3 regions of the Pseudomonas sp. H3_A02 genome follow, and region 3 is predicted to be linked to each of the others. Evidence: predicted binding sites of a transcription regulator. Region 3 holds the regulator's gene; each other region holds the start of a gene.
What was found. The regulator FliA, encoded in region 3, starts transcription of late flagellar genes. The targets are predictions, from matches to a motif close to CTAAAGTTTNNNNNNNNNNNGCCGNTAA.
Positions count from the first base shown of each region.

Region 1: a site for FliA is predicted at 2,139-2,166, ahead of flgM (flagellar biosynthesis anti-sigma factor FlgM). Genes of this name have one in related genera too.
Region 2: a site for FliA is predicted at 2,383-2,410, ahead of AB4N80_RS20245 (methyl-accepting chemotaxis protein). Genes of this name have one in related genera too.

Region 1 covers NZ_CP162807.1:2,856,545-2,861,313, reverse strand. Annotated here, with positions in the region: gene cheR (protein-glutamate O-methyltransferase CheR) at 1-201, opposite strand, end outside; gene AB4N80_RS12650 (chemotaxis protein CheV) at 261-1,187, opposite strand; gene flgA (flagellar basal body P-ring formation chaperone FlgA) at 1,266-2,030, shown strand; gene flgM (flagellar biosynthesis anti-sigma factor FlgM) at 2,203-2,520, shown strand; gene AB4N80_RS12635 (flagella synthesis protein FlgN) at 2,568-3,035, shown strand; gene AB4N80_RS12630 (flagellar brake protein) at 3,128-3,874, shown strand; gene AB4N80_RS12625 (MFS transporter) at 3,937-4,769, opposite strand, start outside.
Region 2 covers NZ_CP162807.1:4,610,918-4,615,686, forward strand. Annotated here, with positions in the region: gene pvdQ (bifunctional acylase PvdQ) at 1-1,355, opposite strand, end outside; gene AB4N80_RS20235 (fe2+ zn2+ uptake regulation protein) at 1,652-2,032, shown strand; gene AB4N80_RS20240 (hypothetical protein) at 2,042-2,230, opposite strand; gene AB4N80_RS20245 (methyl-accepting chemotaxis protein) at 2,469-4,463, shown strand; gene AB4N80_RS20250 (DUF411 domain-containing protein) at 4,697-4,769, shown strand, end outside.
Region 3 covers NZ_CP162807.1:5,969,163-5,973,931, reverse strand. Annotated here, with positions in the region: gene flhF (flagellar biosynthesis protein FlhF) at 1-163, shown strand, start outside; gene fleN (flagellar synthesis regulator FleN) at 279-1,109, shown strand; gene fliA (RNA polymerase sigma factor FliA) at 1,106-1,849, shown strand; gene AB4N80_RS26200 (chemotaxis response regulator CheY) at 2,016-2,387, shown strand; gene AB4N80_RS26195 (protein phosphatase CheZ) at 2,406-3,191, shown strand; gene AB4N80_RS26190 (chemotaxis protein CheA) at 3,222-4,769, shown strand, end outside.

The DNA of each region.
Region 1 (4,769 bases), 3.1 Mb from region 3:
CACCACCATCTCGCGCAAGCCACTGCGCGGCTGGGTCTGGATACGCTGCACCAGCTCGCCCAATGACTTGAGGCCCTGTTGCTCCATCAACTTATTGAGACGGCTCGACACCAGGTATTGCTTGTTTTCACCAAGCAAGATGCCACAGGCTTTTTCCAGGAAGACCCGGAACTGTTCGAAATCCAAATTACCCGTAGACAAGATACCGCCTCTTTCATCGTGTTGACTTGCCGGGCGCACAACGCGCCCGACCTTCTACTTTATTCTGCTGCTTTGATCCGTTCGACGACCCGGGACGCCAGGTCATCGGGGCGGAATTTTGCCAGAAAATCGTCGGCACCGACCTTCTTGACCATCGCCTGGTTGAAAACACCAGACAACGAAGTATGCAAGATGATGTGCAGCTTTTGCATGCGCGGATCGCTGCGGATTTCCGAGGTCAGGGTGTAGCCGTCCATTTCCGGCATCTCAATGTCGGAGATCATCATCAGGAATTCTTCCTCAGGCTTCTTGCCCTCGTCGACCAGCTTGCGCAGGTAATCCAGCGCCTGTCGCCCGTCGTTCAACGCCACCACCTCGACGCCGACCGTTTGCAGGCAACGGGTCACCTGCTTGCGGGCCACCGAAGAATCATCGACGGTCAACACTCGCAGCGAAATCGCCTTGTGCTGGGTCTCGGCATCCACCACCCCCACGGAAATCGCTTCCGGCGTGGGCGCCACTTCGGCGAGGATTTTCTCCACGTCGATGATTTCCACCAACTGGTTATCGACCCGGGTCACCGCCGTCAGGTAGTGATCGCGGCCGGTGCCCTTGGGCGGTGGATGGATCTCTTCCCAGTTCATGTTGACGATGCGCTCCACCGAGCGCACCAGGAACCCCTGGGTCTTGGTGTTGTACTCGGTGATGATCACAAACGGATTGCTCTGGTCCAGCAACCGACCGGAGCCGGTCGCCATCGCCAGGTCGAGAATCGGAATGGTCGCACCGCGGATATTGGCCACACCGCACACGACGGGGCTGGACTTGGGCATCAGGGTCAGCTTGGGGCATTGCAGCACCTCGCGAACCTTGAATACGTTGATCCCGTACATTTGTTGGCCGTCGAGACGGAACAACAACAGCTCCAGGCGATTCTGACCGACCAGCTGAGTGCGCTGGTTTACCGAATCCATTACTCCCGCCATGCCCTGACTCCTACCTAACGCTAATGTGTCCGACGCGCATTCATCACTAAACGGCACGGGGCTTGCTATTGAACCGGCATGAACGCACAAACGACATTTTCTCGACGCCTGACCACTCACTGCCGCCACTGGCTCGGTGCACTGCTGGCTGCCTGCCTGTTCACTTCGGGCAGTCCTGCCCTTGCGGCGGCTCCGGTTACCTTGCCTGATCTCCTTATCGGCGTCACTCAGGGCTTTCTTGAATTCACCGTAGAAGACTATCTGGCAAGCAGTCAAACCGAAGGTCGTTACGAAATCGAAGTCAACCAGCTCGACCCGCGCTTGCGCATGCCCATGTGTGACAAGGAATTGACTGCGTCGCTGGAGAGCCCGGCCCGCCCCCTGGGCCGCGTCACGGTGAAGGTTCGTTGTGACAGTGCCGCGCCCTGGACGGTGTTCGTGCCCGCTCAAGTGCGCCTGTTCCGGGAAATCGTCACCACCACCCGTCCACTCAAGCGGGCCGGGATCGTCGAGCCCCAGGACGTGATGTTGCGCGAACGGGACATCAGCCAGATCACCCAGGGTTTCCTGACCTCTGTCGATCAAGCCATCGGGCAGAAACTTGTCCGACCAATGGTCGCCGATCAGGTCGTGACGCTGGTGCACCTGGAACAGGCCGAGGTGGTCCGCAAGGGTGACCAGGTGGTCATCACCGCCCGTAGCGGCTCTCTTGCCGTGCGGATGCCCGGCGAGGCCCTGTCCAACGGCGGCATGCGTGAGCAGATACGGGTAAAAAACCTTAATTCCCAGCGCGTCATCAAGGCGCAAGTGATGGCTCCAGGCCAAGTGGAAGTGGCGATGTAATGACCCGATAGAGGAGGTAGAAAGCTGGCGCTTGATCCCGGTGTTCCCTAGACTGTGCCTTACGCAAAGGCAAGCGCAGACGTGCGCACGTTCATTGAACAAATGAGCCTAAAGTTTTTTTGGGGATGGCCGAAAACATGGCAAGCGTCCAAATACCCTGAGGTTTTTTACCATGGTCATCGATTTCAATCGTTTAAACAGCTCTTCACCGCTGACAGGCACTACGCGTACCAGCGCCACCAAGGAAACCGTCGAAACCGACAAATCCGCGCCGCTGTCCACGCCTGCCGAAAAGGTCAGCAACGGGGAGTCGGTACACCTCAGCAATGAGGCTCAGCAGTTGCAGAAGGTCACTGACAAGCTGCGCGATCAACCTGTCGTCGACAACGCCCGCGTGGCCGAGTTGAAAGCAGCCATCGCCGATGGCAGCTACAAAGTCGACAGCAACCGCGTAGCCAGCAAACTGCTCAACTTCGAAGCCCAGCGCTAGGCCGCCGCCTGCGCGAGGCTTTTGGACGCTAAGACCCAAGGCCAGCCATGCACGACACTCATTTATTGCAACTGATCATCGACGACTTCGTTCCAGCGCAACAATTGCTGGAGCTATTGCAGGCCGAATCCGTGGCCCTGCACGGTCGTGACATGCCTTTGCTGGAAAATATCCTGGCGCAAAAACAGGCACTGATCATCTTGCTCGACCAGCATGGCCGCAAGCGCAGCGAGATCCTCGCCAGCCTCAACCTGCCCGCCAGTCATGACGGCCTTGAGCAGTTGGCTGCCCAGTCGACCCTCGGCGACCAGTTGCGGTCCCAGAGCAAAGTACTCAACGACCTGCTCGCCCAATGCCAGGCGACCAACGCCCGCAACGGCCAGTCGATCCTGATGCAGCAGGCCGCCACCGCCAACCAGTTGCGTATTCTCAACGGTGGCGAGATCCCGACGCTGTATGACGCTAGCGGTTCGACGGCCCGAATGGTCAAGCACCGCCCGCTCAGCCAGGCATGAAACGAACAATGCCTTCGCTCTATCAACGCGCGATACATGCTGGCAAAATGCTGGCTATTCGTAGTCGTATTTTGCCTGGAGATTGACCCACCGTGTTCAATGCCTCAAACGCGGATGATGCTCCGCAGCCCCCCAAGGTCCTCACCACGCCCCTGGAAATCTCCGGCAACCTGCGGATGCTGCAAGATAGCCACGACCCGCTGATCATCACCTTCCATGAACGTACCCAGCGCTTCCAGAGCTATCTGGTCAACGTCGATCGCGAGACCAATTCCATCGCCCTGGATGAAATGATTCCCCGGGACGGCGAGCGTTTCCTGCTGGCCGGCGAGCCGTTTCGCGTCGAGGGGTTCCATGACGGCGTGCGCATCGCCTGGGATGGCAAGGGTCCGCTGACCATTGATGAGTCCAGCGACGGTCGTTGCTATCGCGGCGCCCTGCCCGACGAAGTGGTCTACCACCAACGTCGCAACGCCTTCCGTGCCGCCCTGAAACTGGCGCAACTGGTGAGCGTTGAACTGGGCGGCGACAAGCTCAAGTCCCCCGTGGACGGCAAGCTGCTGGACATTTCCGCCACCGGTTGCAAGCTGCGTTTCGACGGCGATATCACCGAACGTTTGCAACTGGGCCAGGTGTACGAGCGCTTCATCGCGGCCCTGCCGTTTGGCAACATGATCGCCCCGGTGGAGCTGCGTTACCTGCATTTCGAAGAAAGGATCAACACCACGTTCGCCGGCGTACGCTTCCACAACATCAGTGGCCTGGTGCAACGGCAGGTCGAGCGGTTCGTCTACCAGCTCCAGCGCGAAGCGCGGCGCTTCGATAAAGACGACCTCTAATCGTCGAGCCATAAAAAAACGGGCAGTCCCTTGCGGTGACTGCCCGTTTTTTTATGTCTGTTTCAAGGCCTGGCCTGGGTAAAGCTGGGGGGCTCAGGGTCCTGCACTTCAGCTTCCGCCGCGGTCTCAGTGGCGGGCTCGGGCTCCACCTCCGGATTGATCGGCGTCTGCATCTGCTCCTGGACCACTTGCTCGTCCACCCGCGGATCGAGGCACGCCACCAAAGGCGAACTCGACATACTGTCCGGCATTGCCACGTGATGCAGCGGCGCGTCATCGACCTGATGCAGGTTGGTCACTGCTTTCGGCCGGATCCGCCACACCAGCACCAAGGCGAAGAAGGCGAAAAAGCCGTAGAGCATCTGGCTGCCGAACATCTTCATCAGCACGCCGGCCACCAGCGGCCCGATACTGGCGCCAACGCCATAGGTCACCAACAGCATCGCAGTCAGGGACACCCTTCGATCAGCTTCGACGTGGTCGTTGGAAAAGGCTACCGCCAGCGGATACAGGCAGAACTGCACCAGCGAACAGAAGAACCCGGCGACGAACAGCACCTCCAACGGCACCGTCGGAAGAATCGCCAACGGCAGTGCACAGATCGTCAGGACCAGCGCAAAGCAGCGAATCAGCAGCGCCCGGTCGTAACGGTCAGACAGCCAGCCCAGAGGCCACTGAACCAGCAACCCGGCAAAGATGCAGCTCCCCATGAACAGACCGACCTGCTCGGTCGACAGGCCCTGCTGAGAGGCATACAGGGGCGCCAGGCCATAGAACGAGCCGACGATCAGCCCGGAGCCCAGCACCGTACTCAATGACTGCGGCACCCGCTTGATGAAGAAGCGCGGCTCCATGGGCGCCGGATGCAGCGCCGCCGGGTGAATTCGCCGGGTCA
Region 2 (4,769 bases), 1.4 Mb from region 3:
CTGCCATCCAGCACGATCAGTTGCAGCCCGGCCCGGGGGTCGCTGCACCGGGTCAGTTTGTCGGCGTCGACGTTCGGCACCACCGACACGTTCATGTATAGGCTTTGCCCCTGGTCGTCCACCGCCAGGGTATTGACCCAGGGAATGCCCTGAATCTTATGGACGGCGTCCTGCAAATCCTTGAGCGTGACGGCCTTGTTCATGGCGTACCACTGGGCCAGCACACGATCGTTTTCCAGGTTCGCATCCCGCAGGCTGTAGGCGAATCGGTTGTCCCAGTCCAGCCGGCCGGGCCATTGCACGATCGGGCCGAACTGCGAGCCATAGACCACGCGGGAAACCGTCTGCACCTGGCCGTCGGGTTGCTTGATGTCCACCGCGACCGTCTGCTGGCTCATCGGCACGGATTCGCCATCGAGCAGGTAGCGGGTCGGGTCTTTCGGGTCCAGTTGCAGCCGATACAAGGTGAAATGCTTTGAGCTGTCGACGGTGTGGGTCCAGGCCAGGTGTTGGCTGAAACCGATGTTGATCATCGGCAGGCCCGGCAGCGCCGCGCCCATGACGTCCAGCTTGCCGGGAATGGTCAGGTGCATCTGGTAGAAACGCATGCCGCCCACCCACGGAAAATGCGGGTTCGCCAGCAACATGCCGTGACCATTAAACGAGCGCTCACTGCCGATGGCCAGGGCATTGCTGCCGCGCTCCAGGGCAAAACGCTGCTGCCGGGTCGCGGCAGCGGCGAAACTCGCGGCCGGAGCAGTGGCGAGTGCCGTCGCCTGAGGCGGTTGTGCGCCAGCCAGGGCTTCGGCGAACTGGCCGACGCCGCCTTCCACCAACAAGCGACGGGTCAATTTGACCAGGTCCAGCGCGGTGATCGGCCGCACCCACTCACTGGCGCATTGCTCAGGCAGGCCCTTGGCCTTGCGCTCGGCCAACGCACGGTTGTAGCCCGCCGCATAGCCTTCAACCAGTTGTTGCACTTGAGGCGTCTGGGCCTGCCAGAAACCGGAGACCGCTTGCGGTGTGTTGAGCCAGCTGAAAAACAGATCGCTGGCGCGGTTCTCCCGCTGCTCGACCGTGACCTGCTCGGGCCCGAAGTAACGCGAGCGCTGGGCATTGACCGTGACGATCTCATTGGCCAGCAGGCACAGATTGTCCTGGGCATAGGCATAACCGATGCCATAACCCAGTCCACGTTCGTCCTGAGCCCGGATATGTGGCACGCCAAACCGGGTGCGACGGATCTCGGCACTGGCCTGCTGTCCATCGTCCTGCGCATTGACCACGGGGCTGAGCCCGAGGGCGATCCCCAGAAAAGCGCCTGCAAGGCCAACCCTCGATAACTGCCCGGACATTCTCACGTTCACTCCTGATGAAAACTTCAGAGACCAGGACGGCTGCCGCTGCGCCAGTCGACAAACACTCGGCCCGCCTGGGAAATCACACGCCGCGTGCTGAACCGGAATGTGCCTACCTTGAAAACGAACCGGATGAAAAAAAATTAATGGCCTTGCGCCGCTTGAACACGGGGGTTTGACGAAGCGGGAGCAATTTTTTCACATCATCGTCCTCATGATTGCGCGTCCTCGTTCGTCCTATAACAGGAGAGTATTCGTGACCTTTTCTGATCAGGCTGGTAAGGAGTTTCTGCATGCGTAACGCGCAACTGCCCATGGAGGGCAAGCCAAGGCCAACCGGCGTCTCGCTGAACGCCACTCACCGTGAATTCGACAGGCCGCCAGAGCGCGGCGGCAATGACCACATCAGGCGCCTGCTCAAGAGCTTCGGGCTCAGGACCAGCCTGATTCGTCTTAAAGTCATCGACGCGCTGCTCAAGGCCGCCCACGAAAACCGCTGCCTGGGTGTGCGTGGTGTGCACAGCCAGTTATTGGGGCTGGACATTCCGTTGTCCTTTCTCAGCGTTCGCGAGGTATTGAAGCGCCTGTGCAGCGAAGGGGTCGTGACCCTCAACGCCGATAAAAGCTACCGCCTGCACCCTAGCGCGATGGCCGTGCTCGAGGCCGAGGAATGAAGCCGGCGCTCAGGGCTTGACCTTGCGCCGCATTACGCCGTTGATCACCACCACGATGACCGCCACGGCAATGGCGATGTATTGAAACAACTGCTCGCTGATCATGCCCTTGCCCTGCATCCAGGACAGCCCCAGCATGATAGCCAGGACGACGAGGACGATCAGAATCGAGTATTTCAAACGTTGTGAATGAGTCATTGCCAATTTCCTGAATGTATCCGTTCTGTATCCGAAGGCTTGTCAAGTCCGCACCCTATCGCCTGGATGACGGGTTGCCGACGGCCCCCATGGTACAGCCGAAGGCGTGTCTTCGTGCAATCCGCTCGTTCTATCCCTCGACCAACTGACCTCTAAAGCTGCGTCCTCCCAGGCCGATATAGTCAGGACTGCCCATCCGCCTGCTCCAGAAAGTCGCCTTCGTGCAAGGACTTCCCACATGCCTTCATTCCGAACTATTCAGGCACGCTACACCCTGTTTCTGGTTATTTTCATGCTGGTGCTGTCCCTCCTGACGGTGGTGGGCATCAGTTACCTGGTCGCGCCCAAGCTGCGCCACACCGAAGAGCAAGTGGTCCTGAACCGCATCGCCGAGGTTGCCGAGCAGATCCAGGGCGAATTGAACAAGGTACAGGCGCAGCAACGCAGCATCACCCAGACCATCCCGCTGCTCGACAGCGATGCCATCGACAAAGTGTTGCCGGGGCTGGTGGATCAGTACGGCGAGTTGAAAGTCTTCGGCGGCGGGATCTGGCCCTTGCCCAACCAGCGGGCCGAGGGTCGCAGCAAGTTCAGCACGTTCTGGCACCGCGACGCGTCCGGCAAACTGGTGGTCAATACCTTCTGGAACAGTGACGCCGCGCCCAACTATTACGAACAACCCTGGCACAAGGGCGGCATGGCCACTCCACCGGGCAAATGCGCCTGGGCTGCGGCCTATAAAGATGACGCCAGCGCCGAACCGCGCACCAACTGCGCCATGGCCATCCAGAAAAACGGCGTGCCTTACGGCGTGTCCACCATCGACGTGACCCTGGGCTTCTTCAATGAGCTGGTGGCACGCAAGGAAGCCGACCTGAGCGCCGAGATGCTGATCGTCGAAGGCGACGGCAAGATCATCAGCAACAGTTCGCGCATCAGCGGGCCGATCGTGCTGAAGAACATCAGCGAACTGGCGGCCACCTCGCCATTCGCCGCCCAGGTCAAGGCGGGCCTGGCCCAGCGCGACCAGCCGTTGCAGCGGGTCGAGTTCGACAACAAGGGCGAGGCCAGCACCTTCTTCATGCGCCCTATCGAAGGTTCGCCGTGGTTCCTGGCGACCGCATTGCCGACCCGCCTGATCACCGCCCAGCGCGACGATGTACTGAGCACGTTGAGCCTGCTGCAGATCCCGATGGTGATCCTGCTGGTCTTGATGCAGCTCTACGCGATCCGCCAGTTGACTAATCGCATGAAGGTGCTCAAAGGCAACATCGACGTCTTGTCCACCGGCGATGCCGACCTGACCCGACGCATCACCATCCGGGCCGAGGATGAATTGGGGGCGATTGGTCATTCGGTCAACCGCTTCATCGCTTACCTGCAAGGCATGATCGGTGAAGTCACCCAGGCCACCGGCGCCATGGCGTCGAGCCTGGGCGATCTGCAACGGACCTCGGCCCATACCAGCGAAATCCTGATGCGCCACGCCTCGGAAACCGACCAGACCGTGACCGCCATCACCCAGATGAGCTCTACGGCTGAAAGCGTCGCGCAAAACGCCGCCGAGACTGCGGCGTTCACCCAACGCGCCAACGAGCATGCCGATCGCTCCCGCGTCGTGGTCGGTGAGGCCTCCAGCAGTGTGGTGGCGTTGATCGATGAAGTCGCCAGCGCCACCCGCAAGGTCGAGAGCATGCAACAGGACGCCCAGCGCATCACCGAGATCCTGGGCGTGATCGGCGCCATCGCCGGGCAGACCAACCTGCTGGCGCTCAACGCCGCTATTGAGGCCGCCCGTGCCGGGGAGCAAGGCCGTGGTTTTGCCGTGGTGGCCGACGAAGTCCGCGCCCTCGCCGCCCGTACCCAGGCCAGTACCTCGGAAATCAACGAAATGCTGACCCGCCTGACCCAAGGCGTGAGTTCGTCGGTCTCGGCCATGGAAAACACCCAGGCCAGTTGCCAGTCGGCGGCCGATGCGACCTCCCGAGTCAACTCGGGCCTGGACGAAATGGCCGGCTCGGTCAGCCAGATCAACAGCCTGAGCACCCAGATCGCTACGGCCGCCGAGCAACAGAGCGCGGTGACCGAGGAGATCAATCGCAGCATGGTGCAAATCCGCCACATGGTGGAGGAACTGGTGGAAAGTGGCCTGGCCAGCGAGGCCAACACCCGGCAGCTGCTGGACGCCAATAGTCGGGTGAATACGATCATGGGGCGGTTCAAGGTGCGCTGAAGCGCCCCCATTCACCTGTGTCAGATCTGTGGGAGCAAAGCTTGCTCGCGATAGAGTCGGATCAGCTGCAAGGTTGTGACTGACAAACCGCTATCGCGAGCAAGCTCGCTCCCACAAGACTGCGTTCGTCCTTCCAGCCTGACAATTGTGTAATCCCCGCCTCAGCCCCCTGTCAGCTTGCCCTCGCTACTCTGTTATCCTCCCTCCAAACCGTTCGACAAGAGACCTCCTTCATGGCCAACCCCCTGCACCTGCTCGCCTTGAGCGCCCTGTTCATGACTACCTTGGCCCAGGCCGCCGAACCCG
Region 3 (4,769 bases):
CCTGACCGATGGGCCGCGGATCCCGGATGATTTGCATCTGCCGCGCCGTCATCAACTGGTCAGTCGTGCCGTGAGTGTGCAAATGCAGGAAGAACCCAGCGAAGAAGCCATGGCTGACATGTTCGCTGACATCTACCACAGCCCGAGCAAGCAGGTCGGCTGAGGTAATCATGAATATTTTTTGTACCTACATCGATGGTCTGCCATGCATTGTTCCTTATGCGAACGCGCAGCCAGTAATGTGGCCTCCGTCTAAGAAGACAAGGTAAAGAACGAACATGGGCAGCATGCATCCCGTACAGGTGATCGCGGTGACCGGCGGCAAAGGTGGCGTCGGGAAGACTAACGTGTCAGTGAACTTGTCCCTGGCTCTTGCAGAGCTTGGCCGACGGGTCATGCTGCTGGACGCCGACCTGGGCCTGGCGAACGTCGACGTGCTGCTGGGGCTTACCCCCAAACGCACCCTGGCGGACGTGATCGAAGGCCGCTGCGAACTGCGCGACGTGCTGTTGCAGGGGCCAGGCGGGATTCGTATCGTGCCGGCTGCCTCCGGCACCCAGAGCATGGTTCACCTGACCCCAGCCCAACACGCGGGCCTGATCCAGGCTTTCAGCGACATCGGCGACAACCTCGATGTGCTGGTGATCGATACCGCGGCTGGCATTGGCGACTCGGTCGTCAGTTTCGTGCGCGCCGCCCAGGAAGTGCTGCTGGTGGTCTGCGACGAACCGACGTCCATCACCGACGCCTACGCCCTGATCAAACTGCTGAACCGCGACTATGGCATGAACCGCTTCCGCGTCCTGGCCAACATGGCCCAGAGCCCGCAGGAAGGACGCAACCTGTTCGCCAAGTTGACCAAGGTCACCGATCGCTTCCTGGACGTCGCCCTGCAATACGTCGGCGCGGTGCCTTACGACGAAAGCGTGCGCAAGGCCGTCCAGAAGCAACGTGCCGTCTATGAAGCCTTTCCACGTTCCAAATGCGCGCTGGCGTTCAAGGCGATCGCCCAGAAGGTCGATACCTGGCCATTGCCGGCCAATCCTCGCGGGCATCTGGAGTTTTTCGTCGAACGTCTTGTGCAACAAACAGCAGGGCCCGTGCTATGACAGCCAGCGGTTACAACCATCTCTACAAAAAATCGGCACGGGACGCCCAATACGAATTGATCGAGCGTTATGCGCCACTGGTCAAGCGTATCGCCTACCACTTGCTGGCGCGGTTGCCGGCCAGTGTCCAGGTCGAGGACTTGATCCAGGCCGGCATGATCGGCCTGCTTGAAGTGTCGAACAAATACGACGCCAGCAAAGGCGCCAGTTTCGAGACCTATGCCGGTATTCGCATTCGCGGGGCGATGCTCGATGAAGTCCGCAAGGGCGATTGGGCGCCGCGTTCGGTGCACCGCAATACCCGCATGGTCAGTGACGCGATTCGGGCAATTGAAGCGAAAACCGGGCGTGACGCTAAAGATCACGAAGTTGCTGCCGAACTCCAGTTAAGTCTCGATGATTATTACGGGATTTTGAACGATACCTTGGGCAGCCGCCTGTTCAGTTTCGACGACCTGCTGCAGGACGGCGAACACGAAGGGCTGCACGAGGATGGCGCGAGTGCTCACATGGAGCCATCGCGTGACCTGGAAGATGAACGTTTCCAGAGCGCGCTGGCGGATGCGATTGCCAATTTGCCGGAGCGTGAGCGACTGGTCTTGGCGCTGTACTACGACGAAGAGCTGAACCTCAAGGAAATCGGTGAGGTCCTGGGGGTCAGCGAATCGCGGGTCAGCCAGTTACACAGCCAGTGCGCGGCCCGTTTGCGGGGGCGTTTGGGGGAGTGGCGAGCGCGTTGACAGGCAGTGTGGGGACACTGCGACGAGGCTGGCCTGGCAGGTACTGCGCCAGTCTCCATCCGTTGTGCTCCGGACCGTTGTCGAGTGTTGTGCCGGATTGATTGAAATGGCGCGTCCAGGTGCTGGGCGCGTTTAAGACTGCTTGGAGGTCGAATTGGACAAGAACATGAAAATCCTCATCGTTGATGACTTCTCAACGATGCGGCGGATCATAAAAAACCTGTTGCGTGACCTTGGGTTCACCAACACGGTCGAGGCGGATGATGGCGTCACAGCCATTCCGGTCCTCAACAGCGGGAGCATCGACTTTCTGGTGACTGACTGGAACATGCCCGGCATGACCGGTATCGACTTGTTGCGCCATGTGCGCGCCGACGAAAAGCTCAAGCATCTTCCGGTGCTGATGGTCACTGCCGAAGCCAAGCGCGAGCAGATCATCGAAGCGGCCCAGGCCGGTGTAAACGGCTATGTGGTCAAACCCTTCACGGCCCAGGCGTTGAAAGAGAAGATCGAAAAAATCTTCGAACGCATCGGTTAACGGCGCCACGGGGGAGCTATGGACAACGAATCTTCAATGGGCGATTTCGAATCGACCCTGAAAAAACATGCCCGCGAACTGGTCGACAGCCTTGAAAAAGGTCGCTTTGGCGATGCGGTTCAAATGATCCATGAGCTCAACCAGACCCGTGACCGCGGTCTGTATCAGGAAGTGGGCAAGCTCACGCGTGAACTGCACAGCGCGATTGTCAATTTCCAGATCGACCCGCACATGCCGCAGGCCGAGGAAGTCTCGCAGATCACCGACGCCACCGAGCGCCTGGGGTATGTGGTCAAGCTGACCGAGGCCGCGGCGAACCGCACCATGGACCTGGTGGAAAGCGCAACGCCGCTGGTCAACGGCCTGAGTGAAGAAGCCCAGGCCTTGAGCACCGACTGGGGCCGGTTCATGCGTCGCGAAGTCGGTGCTGAAGAGTTTCGGGAGCTGGCCCGTCGGGTCGACGGTTTCCTGACGCGCAGCAGCACCGAGAACCGCGCCGTGGCAAGCAACCTCAACGACATTCTGCTGGCCCAGGACTATCAAGACCTGACCGGCCAGGTGATCAAGCGTGTGACCCAGTTGGTCACCGAAGTGGAAAGCAACCTGCTCAAACTGGTGTTGATGGCCAGCCAGGTCGACCGCTTTGCAGGCATCGAACACGACCGTGAAGCGATGCTTGCTGAAAAAGATCCACAAAAACATCTCTCTCAGGGTGAAGGTCCGCAAATTCATGCCGATAAAAGAGAAGACGTTATGTCCGGTCAGGACGATGTGGACGATTTGCTGTCCAGCCTTGGATTCTGAGTTTTAGCCCTGTTTTAGGAGCAGCCATTAATGAGCTTCGGCGCCGATGAAGAGATCCTTCAGGATTTCCTGGTTGAGGCCGGCGAGATTCTAGAGCAACTGTCCGAACAGCTGGTCGAGCTGGAAAGCCGACCTGATGATGCGGATCTGCTCAATGCAATTTTTCGCGGTTTCCACACTGTAAAAGGAGGCGCCGGCTTCCTCCAGCTCAACGAGCTGGTGGAGTGCTGCCACATTGCCGAAAACGTGTTCGATATCCTGCGCAAGGGTGAGCGCCGCGTGGATTCGGAACTGATGGACGTGGTGCTCGAAGCGCTGGATGCGGTCAACAGCATGTTCAGTGAAGTGCGTGAGCGCTCGCCGATCACGGCTGCCACCCCCGAGCTGCTTGCCGCGCTATCGCGCCTGGCCGAGCCGCAATCGGCTGACGAAGCGGCGCCGATTGTCGAGGCGGTGGTTGAAGAGCCGGTCGCCGAAGAATCGGGCGACATCACCGATAACGAATTCGAACAGCTGCTGGACTCCCTGAATACCGTCAAGGCCCAGGCCGAGGCACCAGCCGCTCCGGCTGCACCTGCTGCGCAAGCCGCCGGTGGGGCGGCCAGCGATGAAATCACCGACGCCGAGTTCGAGTCGCTGCTCGACCAGCTTCACGGCAAGGGCCAGTTCGCGCCGGATGCGGTCGTTCCGCCGGCGGCCCCGGCCGCCCCGAAAGCGGCGGGCGACAGCTCGGACATCACCGATGATGAATTCGAAGCTTTGCTCGACCAGTTGCATGGCAAGGGCACCTTTGCCGTTGACGCGCTGGATTCGGCCATCGCTTCGGCACCGACGCCGGCCAAGCCCGCCGCCGCTGCCGCGGGTAGCGACCTGATCAGCGACCAGGAATTCGAATCGCTGCTCGATGAGCTGCATGGCAAGGGTAAGTTCAGCGAAGTCGGTACGGCTGCCGCTGCGCCCGCTACCGTTGCGCCAGCGGCCAAGGCTGCGCCCAAACCCGCTGCCAAGGCACCGGAGCCCAAGGCCGAGCCCGCCAAGCCTGCCGCTGCTGCCCCGGCACCCGCCCGTGCTCCGGCGGCGGCGCCAGCGGAAAAACCAGCCAGCGAAGCCGAGACCACCGTTCGAGTCGACACCGCACGCCTGGACGAGATCATGAACATGGTCGGCGAACTGGTGCTGGTGCGTAACCGACTGGTGCGCCTGGGCCTCAACAGCCAGGACGAAGCCATGTCCAAAGCCGTGTCGAACCTCGACGTGGTCACGGCAGACCTGCAGACCGCGGTCATGAAGACCCGCATGCAGCCGATCAAGAAAGTCTTCGGGCGCTTCCCGCGCCTGGTTCGCGATCTGGCTCGCCAGCTCAAGAAAGAAATCAACCTGGAACTGGTGGGTGAAGAGACCGACCTCGACAAGAACCTTGTCGAAGCCCTGGCCGACCCGCTGGTCCACTTGGTGCGCAACGCGGTCGACCACGGCATCGAGTCGCCGGAAGAGCGCGAAGCCTCGGGCAAGGTCCGCAGCGGCAAGGTGATCCTGGCCGCCGAGCAGGAGGGCGACCACATCCTGCTGTCGATCTCC